Regions from separate parts of the Oceanobacillus alkalisoli genome, predicted to be linked through region 1. Evidence: riboswitches for the same ligand, from Rfam matches in the RefSeq annotation. Region 1 holds a riboswitch; the other holds the start of a gene.
The links. A riboswitch is a leader RNA that binds a small molecule or an ion and turns the genes downstream of it on or off. The one in region 1 is predicted to bind lysine.
Positions count from the first base shown of each region.

Region 2: it holds a riboswitch for lysine, as region 1 does, so the genes downstream of both, dapA (4-hydroxy-tetrahydrodipicolinate synthase) here and L3V42_RS09780 (Na+/H+ antiporter NhaC family protein) in region 1, are expected to answer to the same signal.

Region 1 covers NZ_JAKNRA010000006.1:87,801-93,605, reverse strand. The annotation lists gene L3V42_RS09795 (bifunctional metallophosphatase/5'-nucleotidase) at 1-373, shown strand, start outside; gene L3V42_RS09790 (YunC family protein) at 443-751, shown strand; gene yunB (sporulation protein YunB) at 810-1,589, shown strand; lysine riboswitch at 1,632-1,807, shown strand; gene L3V42_RS09780 (Na+/H+ antiporter NhaC family protein) at 1,942-3,495, shown strand; gene L3V42_RS09775 (sodium-dependent transporter) at 3,715-5,259, shown strand; gene L3V42_RS09770 (methionine/alanine import family NSS transporter small subunit) at 5,259-5,366, shown strand; gene L3V42_RS09765 (M23 family metallopeptidase) at 5,410-5,805, opposite strand, start outside.
Region 2 covers NZ_JAKNRA010000022.1:9,307-15,111, reverse strand. The annotation lists gene L3V42_RS18415 (3D domain-containing protein) at 1-1,031, opposite strand, end outside; gene dapA (4-hydroxy-tetrahydrodipicolinate synthase) at 1,208-2,098, opposite strand; lysine riboswitch at 2,193-2,374, opposite strand; gene rocF (arginase) at 2,502-3,401, opposite strand; gene L3V42_RS17085 (ornithine--oxo-acid transaminase) at 3,711-4,910, opposite strand; gene uraA (uracil permease) at 5,063-5,805, opposite strand, start outside.

The DNA.
Region 1 (5,805 bases):
TCCGGTCGTCGTACATCTACGGGGAGATGAGTTAATTGAAGTGATCCGCGCTTCCTTGCAGAAAGATTTTATGGAGATTCAATTGAAAGGGTTCGGTTTCAGGGGGAAAGTGATTGGCAGAATGCTTTTCTCTGGCTTATCCATTTCAACAACGATAAGAGCAAACGGGAGAGAGGCGGTGACCGGGGTTATGTTTCAGGATGGCTCAGCCGTGGAGAAAGAGAAAACATATTGCATCGCTACTGCTGATACATTTACTTTCGGGCGATTGCTCCCGGAAATTGCTAAGTCTGAAATGAAACAGTATTTCTTACCTGAGTTTTTGCGGGATTTACTACTTGATACGCTTAAGAATAAGACACCGCAAGCGTGAAATTGATGCCAGTGACAGGGGAGCCTTCTTTTGCATACTTTATTATGTAACTAAAGGAGGCCTCCGGAGATGATCACGGTTAATCCAATTGAAATTGAAGGAATGCAGTTCACAGCAGTAAGTGTCGAACTGCCAAAGACGACATTACTCACGGTTTCAAACGAAGTCGGCTATATTATGTGTGCTGCGCTGGATGTGGATATTTTTAATGAGATTCCGAAGCTGCGAGAAAGAGAAGTGATTGCTGGGAGAGCAATAGGCGTGCGGACGATTGATCAATTACTTGCTGCTCCACTCGAAAAAATTACAGATGCTTCAAAAGAATACGGCTGGAGAGAAGGAATGACAGGAAGAGAAGCTCTCCTTCTCATCTCATAAGATTAGCAAGTCTAACCCCTCATATTGATGCATACGCATGATGTGAGGGGGTTTTTACATGCGAAAGAGACGTATCCCTAGAAAATTTGGCTCACCTCCAACGCAAATTATTTTGCTGCTCACGGTGATTATCTTTGCAATATCCATTCTTGTCAGCATCATGGTCATTGATAAAGGAATTAAGCCGACATTGATGGAGATTGCAACGGAAAAGACGAATGAGTTCGCCACCCGGGCGATTAATCGTGCAGTTAGTTTCACGGAGGACTATGACTTTTCTGATATAGCAAATATTACATATGATAATAATGGAAATGTTGCCGCCTATTCCCCGGATGCAGCGGCAATTGGTGAAATAAATCGAAATGCGACCAATCGGGTGGAGGAATATTTTCACCGTTTAAATCGAGGAGATCCGATATTTCATGAGGACGAGGAACCTTTCGAGTTTGAGGAAGGGGCGGCGGATCGCATTTTGGATGATCCTACCTTAGTGGAAATCCCTTTAGGGCAAGTTACCGGGAACACCGTTTTAGCTAATCTCGGGCCGAGAATACCAATTAACTTGGAAGTGATTGGAACAGTACGAACGGATATTACAAGGGAACAAACAGAATTCGGGATTAATGGGGTATGGATTTCTTTTTATTTGACAGTAGAAGCAGATGTGCAAGTTATTATCCCGTTTACTTCCGATGTGACAACGGTAACTGCTGAAATTTATATTGATGGGGGGGCGATACTCGGGGATGTACCAGATTTTTATGGAGGAAATAGCGGACCATCGATTGCTGTTCCAAGGGATGAGATAGGTCGTGACTTGCAGAACGCGGAATAATCTAGTATAGTAGTTTCAGAACTGAATAGTCGCCTTTTTGATCGGTGAGGTAGAGGTGCAAGTAATATGAGTAGCCAACAGGAGAATGACAACGATGATTGTTAGTGAAAGGATTGTTTGCCGAAGCGTAATAAGCGTCAACTTATTATTTGCTGGTATGTCTTTGAATAAGGGGCATACTGTCATGCTGTTGTATTGCATGGAGAACTACTGATCGAAGGAGGATAACGTATATTGTGGAAGAACAATGATGGTTATTTTCTGTCATTGTTTTTTTATGTAAAATATGTGCCTTCCATTCGTTCAATTTGTACTCTATGCTGCGAAATTTATTTAATGGAGGAAAAACGATATGGTAGGTACTTTTTATTCTCTGATTCCTGCACTTGTTATGTTAGTGTTAGTAATTGTGACAAAACGAATTTTGCTTTCTTTAGGAGTAGGAATTGTATTAGGAGCCTTTTTCATACATGAATTTAACATTATAGACTCCTTGCAGGAAGTATGGCTCGTATTCTATGAAATATTTGTTGATGAAGGTGCTCTTAATATTGATAATCTATACTTGCTTGGATTCCTATTGCTTTTAGGAATAATGACAGCCTTCCTTCAAGGCTCAGGTGGTAGCCGGGCTTTTGGAGAATGGATGTTAAAACGAGTGAAGACTCGTGCAGGTGCAAAGATTATGACCGGAAGTCTCGGTGTTATTATATTTATTGATGATTACTTTGCGAGTTTAGCAGTTGGACAGATCGCAAGACCAGTAACGGACCGGCAAAATATATCCCGTGCGAAATTAGCCTATTTGATTGACTCAACCGCTGCGCCAATGACTGTGCTGTCGCCGATTTCAAGTTGGGGTGCATTTATTATTGGTTTGTTAGGCTCCATTTTTGCGACAAATGGTATCACGGGTATTCAGCCGATGGAAGCATTTATCAAAATAATTCCGATGAACTTATATGCATTGTCAGCAATCTTACTCGTTTTCCTTGTAGCCTATTTAAAAATGGACATTGGACAGATGCGTGTACATGAAAAGCGCGCCATGAAATCAGGCGAATTGATTGATCCAAATAATAGCAAGGTCCCTGGTGACTTAGGTGATACAATTGAGGCTCATCCAAAAGGGAAGGTGTATCATCTGATATTACCTATTGTTGTGCTTGTTGTAGCGACTGTATCAGCCATGTTAATTACCGGGGCAATCGCAACAGAGGGCAGTGTGACACTTCTTTCCATGTTTGCGAATACGAATGTGAATCTGTCTCTCATTATTGGAGGGGCAATAGCTGTTTTGCTCGCACTTGTTTTACATTTGATGCATGAAGCTCCAAAAGTGAATATTGGGAATATCTTTATTCAAGGAATGAAATCGATGCTTCCAGCGATCTATATTTTAATTCTCGCATGGATGATCGGCTCAATCATTTCATCCCTTGAAACGGGGACTTATTTAGCAGAGCTGCTTCACGGTGCGAATGTTAATTCCATGTTCCTCCCTGTGTTATTCTTTATTATTTCTGGCTTAATGGCACTGGCAACAGGTACTTCTTGGGGAACATTTACGATTATGCTTGCGATTGGTGCAGAAGTTGTGATGGTTATTGATCCTGCTTTACTCCTGCCGACACTTGGAGCCGTGCTAGCTGGTGCTGTGTTCGGAGACCATTGTTCACCGATATCGGACACAACGATTTTGTCTGCGACTGGAGCTGGAGCAAATCATATTGATCACGTTTTAACGCAGCTGCCGTATGCATTACTTGCTGCTGGTGTATCGGTATTAGGATTCCTGCTCATGGGTTTACTCGATATGGTCGTTCTGCCATTAATCGTTACATTAGGAGCAATTGTATTAATTGGCTTGATTATCCACCGCAAGAATTCAATTAGAGAAGCTTAATAAAAAGCGTATCCTTTTTCACGTGATAAAGGATACGCTTATTTGTTGTCGAGATGTCTAAAACCATAGCAATCGTAATATGTATAAGTGTATAAAATACTTTTTGACAAAGGAGATGGGACGGGAGTATAATAAAATTATAAAATATCTGAAAAAACTAAAAATATAACCGCGAAATGTTCATGATTACATTTTGCGGGGATAAGGGAGGGTAAAAAAATGGAAACACGTTCACAATGGGGAACAAGGGCTGGTTTTATTTTAGCTGCAGTTGGATCGGCGATTGGTTTGGGGAATATTTGGAGGTTTCCGGCAGTTGCATATGAAAACGGTGGTGGTGCATTTTTTATCCCTTATTTATTTGCTCTGTTAACTGCGGGTATTCCAATTCTCATTATGGAATTCACGATGGGTCATCGCTACCGTGGTTCAGCTCCGTTAACGTTCCGGAGAATGAATAAGAAAGCAGAGTTTATCGGTTGGTGGGGCGTGCTTGTTGCATTTATTATTTCAACTTATTATTCTGTCATCATCGCTTGGGCAATCTCTTACTCCTATTTCTCATTATCTCTAGCCTGGGGGGATGATACAGGAGGATTCTTATTTGGTGAATATTTAAAGCTTGCTGAAACTCCTGGTCAAATAGGGAGTATGGTTCCAAGTGTATTATTTCCGCTTCTTATTGTTTGGGCGCTTGTCTTATTCTTGTTATATCGTGGAGTCAGTAAAGGTATTGAGTTGGCGAATCGAATTTTCATTCCAGCACTTGTTATTGTATTTCTTATCATTGTTGTCCGTGCCGTCACGCTGCCAGGAGCTTTAAGCGGATTGGATGCATTTTTTAAACCTGATTTTAGTCAATTCTTTTCTCCGGATGTCTGGATCGCAGCTTACGGACAAATTTTCTTTAGTTTATCCATCGCATTTGCCATTATGATCACTTATTCTAGTTATTTGTCTAAAAGAGCTGACATCACAAATAATGCATTTATTGTTGGGTTTGGGAACTCCGGATTTGAATTATTAGCTGGGATTGGTGTATTTGGTATCCTCGGATTTATGGCTACCCAGGCTGGTGTATCGATTGACGAGGTAGTTGATGGTGGAGTTGGCCTTGCGTTTGTTGCTTTTCCAGCGATCATTAATGAATTTCCAGCCATGAACGAACTATTTGGCCTCTTGTTTTTTATTTCTTTAACTTTAGCAGGGTTAACCTCACTCTTATCGATTACCGAAACCTATGTTGCAGGAATGGTGGATAAATTTAATTTTTCACGTAAAAAAGCTGTTCTATTCGGTGGAGGGCTAGCAGCGATTATTTCACTGCTCTTCGCTTCTCAAGGCGGCTTATACTTCCTCGACGTTGTAGATTACTTCATTAATCAATTCGGTGTAGCTTTACTAGGCTTAGTGGAAGTTGTCCTGATTGCATGGATTTTGCGAAAGTTGAAAACATTGAAAGACCATGCCGACCCAATATCAGATATCCGGCTCGGTTCGTGGTGGACGATTAGTTTAACGATGATTACGCCAGTTGTAATGGGATATATGATGTATGGTTTATTTAAACAAAATCTGATGAGACTTTTTGATAACCCGAGCGGAAATTATGAAGGATATACGGATACGTTCATATTCTTTGGAGGCTGGGTTGTTGCGGCCGCAACGCTAGTAATTGGAATCCTTCTGTCTTTGGCAAAGTGGAAGGGAAACACTGAAATCAATAACGATGAGAACTACTTTGATGATAGGGAGGCAAAATAATGAGTGCTTCAGCGATTATTGTAATGATTATTGGAATTACCATCCTATGGGGAGGACTAGCAGCGAGTATCTGGAATGCATTCCGCAATAAGGAAAAAACGAATTAATTCTAAAGAGGCTGGGAGAGCATTTGCTCGTGCCCCAACCTCTTTAGTCTTTCGCCATCTGTTCCCATCTTCTTAAATAAGGATAAGGATCAAAGGACCACTCTTTATAGCCGTCGTCTTTATACATTCCGTAATGTAAATGGGGTGGGAACTTGCCGGATGTTCCGGGAGGACCGTATCCGCTAGAACCTACACTGCCAAGTATATCCCCAGGTTGGACTACCGTTCCAATTTCAATGGAGTCGTCAAACCCGCTCATGTGAGCGTAGTAATGGTAAATATTATAAATATCGCGGATCCCAATTCGCCAGCCGCCAAAGCGGTTCCAGCCTTTCATTTCCACAACACCGTATGTTGTAGACTTTATTGGTGTACCATAATCCGCGAAAATATCTGTACCTTCATGTATTCTTAGCCCACCGTACCCGCGTCTATCACC
Region 2 (5,805 bases), on a different contig from region 1:
TTACAGTCTGCTGTATAAGCAGTAGCCGTTACGGTGAATGACTTTTTATCCGGTTGGCTTGGTTCTGATTTCGGTGTTGGTGTTGGCGTTGGTTTCGCTTCTGGTTTATCTGCAACAGGTTCTTCTTTTTTCACCTGAACCGGTTCGCTTTCCTTCTGTTCTTCTTTCTTCTCTACATTTTTCTTTTTAGCTGCTGCTACTCGGGCTTGCTCTTCCTGCTTCACTTTCTCAGCAGCTGCTGCTTTAATCTTTTCTTGGCGCTCACGTTCTGCTGCTTCTGCTGCAGCAATTTCTTGCTTCACTGTATCTTCCATTGTTTTTAAACGTGTATCTTCGCCTTCTAATTGTTCAACATAAGCGACTAGCTCCTTGCGTTTATCATTTAAAGAAGCTTTAGCCGTTTCTTGTTGCTCTTTTTCCTGCTTTATCAATGCCCGTTCTGCCTCTTGTTCTTCATACATTTGATCTAACTCATTCAGCTTCTCAAGCGTTGAATGCTGATGTGCTTCAACAAGCTTCATGTCAGCTTCGAGTTGCTCCATCAATGCTGCATCCGAATCCATTACTTGGTTGACTGCAGTTACACGGCTAAGGAAGTCTCCAAAGCTTTGAGAGCCGAAGATCACTTCAATATAATTAATTAATCCGCCTGATTTTTGGTAGGATGCTGCTCTTGATTTCAGCAAATCAAAGCGTTCTTCAATACTTGTGTTCAGACTGTCGATTTCTTCTTGGAGGGTGTAAATATCTTCTTTCGTTGTTTCAATTTCATATGTAGTTTCCTCCACTTTTGCCTCTTTCTCTTGGAGAAGGACATCTAACCGACTAACTTCCTCGTTCAATGCTTCCATATCGTCATAAAGTTCATTAATTTTCTGTTCCTGTGCTGATAAATCGTTATGTATTTTTTTTCTTTCTTGTTGGATTTCCTCCAGATTATCCTTATCTTCAGCAAGGACTTGTGTGTTGAAGGTCCCTTGGATAAATAGTAGAGAAGCTATCAGGGTGACGATTGTTATCTTTTTCCTCAACATTTTTCCCCCATTTCCATAGATTTCTAATTAGCAATCTATGGTTGAAGTATAACATCTAATCGTAACAAAAAGATTATACTAAGATTACAATTAGATTTCAGGGAAAAGTTAGATTGAAACAAAACGAAAGCTAAGGAAGAATAAATTCTCCTTAGCTTCACCCTATGTTTCTATTAATTTTCTACTGTGTTTGCTTGAAAATTTGTTAGTGTTTGGTTGAGGTTTGCTTTTTCTTCATCTGATAACGGAATAAGCGGTAGACGGACACTTCCGACCGGCACATTGATTTCGTTTAACGCTTCTTTTACTGGTGTCGGGCTTGGAGCCTGGAATAGAGCTTTTACGACCGGTACGATACGACGGTGGATTCCAGCGGCTTCTGTAACATTACCGTCAAGGAAGTTATGAACCATTGTATGCATATCTTTTCCAATCACGTGAGCTGCAACAGATACAACGCCTGTTCCGCCGATGGAGAGGATTGGTAACGTCATACCGTCATCTCCACTATATATGCTGAAGTCATCTCCAGTTTCTTCAATGATCTTAGATACTGCATCAAGATCCCCGCTCGCTTCCTTTACAGAGACGATATTTTCAATTTGGGATAAGCGGATAATTGTTTCAGGAGCCATGTTGACAGAAGATCTTCCTGGAATATTGTAAAGCATAACTGGTAAAGATGTGCTTGCTGCAATTTGGCTGAAATGTTGGTATAGTCCTTCTTGAGAAGGTTTATTATAATAAGGTACGACAAGCATGATTCCATCAAGCCCAATCGATTCGACTTCTCTCGTCAGTTCAATGGAAGCTCTTGTATTATTCGAGCCTGTTCCGGCAATAACTGGTACTCTGCCATTTACTTCTTTCACTACGTATTTAAATAGTTCTACCTTTTCTGTCGTCGTTAATGTCGGTGATTCACCGGTTGTCCCCGCTACAACTAAACCATCTGTACCTGTATCAAGTAAATGTTCGATTAACTTCGACGTTCTACCATAGTCTACTTCTCCGTGTTCATCAAAAGGTGTCACCATTGCTGTTAATAATCTTCCAAAATACATTTATTTCACATCCCTTTCTTTTTTACCATCCATAAAAATAAAAAAGCAATAACGGTTTGGGCCGCTATTGCTTGTCGAACGATGGATTGTTCTTTCGCTTGATAGCTCCCCATATAGTTGCCTATATGACAGATCTATACCTATTCGATACAGACCCAGCATCCGGAAATAATGAGCTTCCTTCTGCTTCGGCAATTCCCCCTTTCCATATGATTCACTGGGTCTCATTCACCCTCCACATATGTAATAATGGTCACTGCAACCTCTATCCTTACTTTATCGTTTATAAAATAAGAGATATTTAATTGTTTTCACTACTATAACAAAGATTATTGGAATTAACAAGTAAACAGCAGCTCTTTACTGCTATATTTATGTGATTCGCATCCTAACCGTGCATCTTTTACAGAATTCGTTCTCCAAATAACGATCCAATTAGGTCAACTGCCAATGTTCCTGTTTTATTCCGTTCATCAAGAATTGGATTAACCTCCACAAATTCAGCAGATGTAATTTTTCCAGTTTCTGCAAGCATCTCCATAGCAAGATGTGCCTCACGGAATGTTACCCCTCCTGGAACGGGGGTACCAACACCCGGCGCGTATAATGGATCTAATGAATCGAGGTCAAAAGAAAGATGCACCCCGTCCACTTCCTGCTCTTCGAAATATTGATTCGTATCCTCAATAATCCTAGACATGCCGACCCGATCAATCTCATGCATCGTATACACTTTAATTCCCTTTTCTTTAATAAATTCTTTTTCACCAGGGTCTAAGTCACGCGCACCGATGATGATAACATTTTCTGGTTTTACTTTTGGAGAATATCCGCCAATTTCAGTAAGTTTTTTTTCGCCATAGCCCAACGATGCAGCAAGTGGCATACCATGGATATTTCCGGATGGAGACGTCTCGGGAGTATTCAAATCCCCATGGGCGTCATACCAGATAAGACCAAGATTTTTATAAGATTTAGCTGCCGCTGCTAATGTACCGATAGCCATACTATGGTCACCGCCTAAAATAAGTGGAAAAGAATCTTTTTGAATGACTTCCTCAATTTGGGTCATCAACTGTTCGCTTGCTTTATAGACTGCTTCCAAGTTTCTGATGCCAGTTTCCGGATCTGTCTCTAGTTTTTCTCTGCCAATCTGGATATCCCCTAAATCTTGAACCGTGTATCCTCTGTTTTCTAGTCTTTCTATGATACCGGCATAACGAATCGCACTAGGACCCATATCGACACCGCGGCGTAATTGACCGAGATCGATCGGCATTCCGATAATTGATATATTTCTCATATGAAAATCCTCCAGTTGCCATTTAAATATGTAAAAATGATTCTCGTATACTTCCATTTATCCCGGTGTAACCGTCCGTAAAACTCCCACCTCAAAACTTTAGAGTCTTCGAGATTGTTTAGGTGGAAAGAACGTGAGTTAACACCTAAGGTACGTCCAACTAAGTCGTAGGGAAGAAAACCCCCGACCGATTGCAGTTTCACTATATATTTGCATATTTTTAATCACTCTGTCAATTGATTATTCAAAAAAAACAACTGGAACATAACCAGTCACACATTCGTTATGTTCCAGCCTGTTGAAGTTCTTTTATTTACTTAATACCTTATGAATACGTTCGAGCGCCCAGTCCAGGTTTTTTTTAGTGATTATTAACGGCGGCGCGAAACGAATTGTATTCTCGTGGGTCTCCTTACAGAGAATCCCTTCTTCTTTCAAGGTCTCGCAGAATCCCCGAACTGGATGGTTAAACTCGACACCGATAAAGAGTCCTCGCGCCCGCACCTCTACTAAATCGGGATTATCTACTTTTCGTAATTCCTCGGCAAAATATTTACCGAGCTCAAGAGATTTCGTGACGAGATCCTCTTCCTCTATGACATCAATCGAAGCAATGGAAACCGCACAAGCAAGTGGATTACCACCAAATGTAGAACCGTGGGAACCTGGTGTAAATACATCCATGATTTCTTTATTGGCTGCAATCGCTGAAACTGGCATGACACCACCGCCAAGTGCTTTACCCATAACATAAATATCCGGTTCTACACCTTCCCACTCGCAAGCAAACATCTTCCCTGTCCGGGCTAAGCCGGTCTGTACTTCATCAGCTATAAACAATACATGATTCTCATCACAAATTTTACGGATTTCACGTAAATAACCTTCAGGTGGAATAATAATTCCTGCTTCCCCTTGAATTGGTTCAACGATAATTCCAGCGGTGTTCGGTGTAATTGCTTTACGAATAGCTTCCACGTCTCCAAAAGCAACTTTCACAATCCCTGGCACAAATGGTCCAAAGTTTTTCGTTGCTGTTGCATCATTGGATAAAGAAATGGAATTGATCGAACGGCCATGGAAATTCCCTTTTGCAGCGATAATCTCTGCATGGTTATCCTTTACACCTTTTACTTCATAAGCCCAGCGTCGTGCAGCCTTGATTGCAGTTTCAACTGCCTCCACTCCGGTATTCATCGGTAACACTTTATCCTTGGCAGTTAATTTTGCAATTCGTTCTGTTAACCTGCCAAGAATATCGTTATGAAATGCTCGGGAAGTCAGTGTAACTCGATCTGCCTGATCCTTTAACGCCTGGATAATTTTCGGATGGCGATGCCCTTGGTTCAGAGCGGAATATGCACTCAGCATATCCATATACTCATTGCCTTCCGGGTCTTTCACCCATACCCCTTCCGCTTCAGAAATCACAATTGGGAGTGGATGGTAGTTATTTGCACCATACTGCTCTGTTTGTGAAATAATACGATCCGTTGTTTTTACCGTCATAACGAGCTGCCCCCTTATGTATTTTCATACTTCAGTTAAAATATCGATTTGTTTGATTATAACATAGAAAAAGAAGTCAGAACATCATAATTCTGACTTCATAAAGTGAAGCTTCATTCGGTGGGGAGTTACAGGTTCATGCGTGACCAACTTTATTCATTAGATAATTTTAATAAATCGAGCAGTCTGAAAAAGATGCTTATGATAATCGCGACGATTGTTGCAAGCCCCATGCCTGTGAGTGCAACTGAACCGATATCGATACTTGCTCCACTGATTCCAATTCCAAGCACAACACATGTTAAAATAAGGTTCTGTGAATTATTATAATCAATTTGTGCTTCAACGAGCATTCTTAATCCACTAACTGCGATGATTCCAAAGAGCAGTAAGGAAATACCGCCCATCACCGGGGTCGGAATGGATGATATTAATGCCGCAAGTTTTCCGCAGAATGATAGAATGATTGCAAGAGCTGCCGCACCACCGATTATCCAAGTGGAGTATACTCTCGTAATTGCAAGTACCCCAATATTCTCACCATACGTTGTGTTTGGTGTGGAACCGAATAGACTCGAGATCATTGTGGAAATACCGTTACCGAACAGGGAGCGGTCCAGACCCGGATCTTTCACTAAATCCCTCTTCACGATATTTCCTGTCACAACTAAGTGACCAATATGCTCTGGGATTAAGACGAGTGCTGCAGGTAAGATTATTAAAATATCCGCCCAGTTAAATTCAATTTGGTAGTATGTCGGCATTTGAATCCAAGCGGCCTCTTTTACTGCCGTGTAATCAACAATGCCATACATCGTTGCAATGATATATCCAGTTACGATTCCGAGCAAGATTGGAATGATTTTTAAGAATCCGCGCATGGTTACCCAGTAAA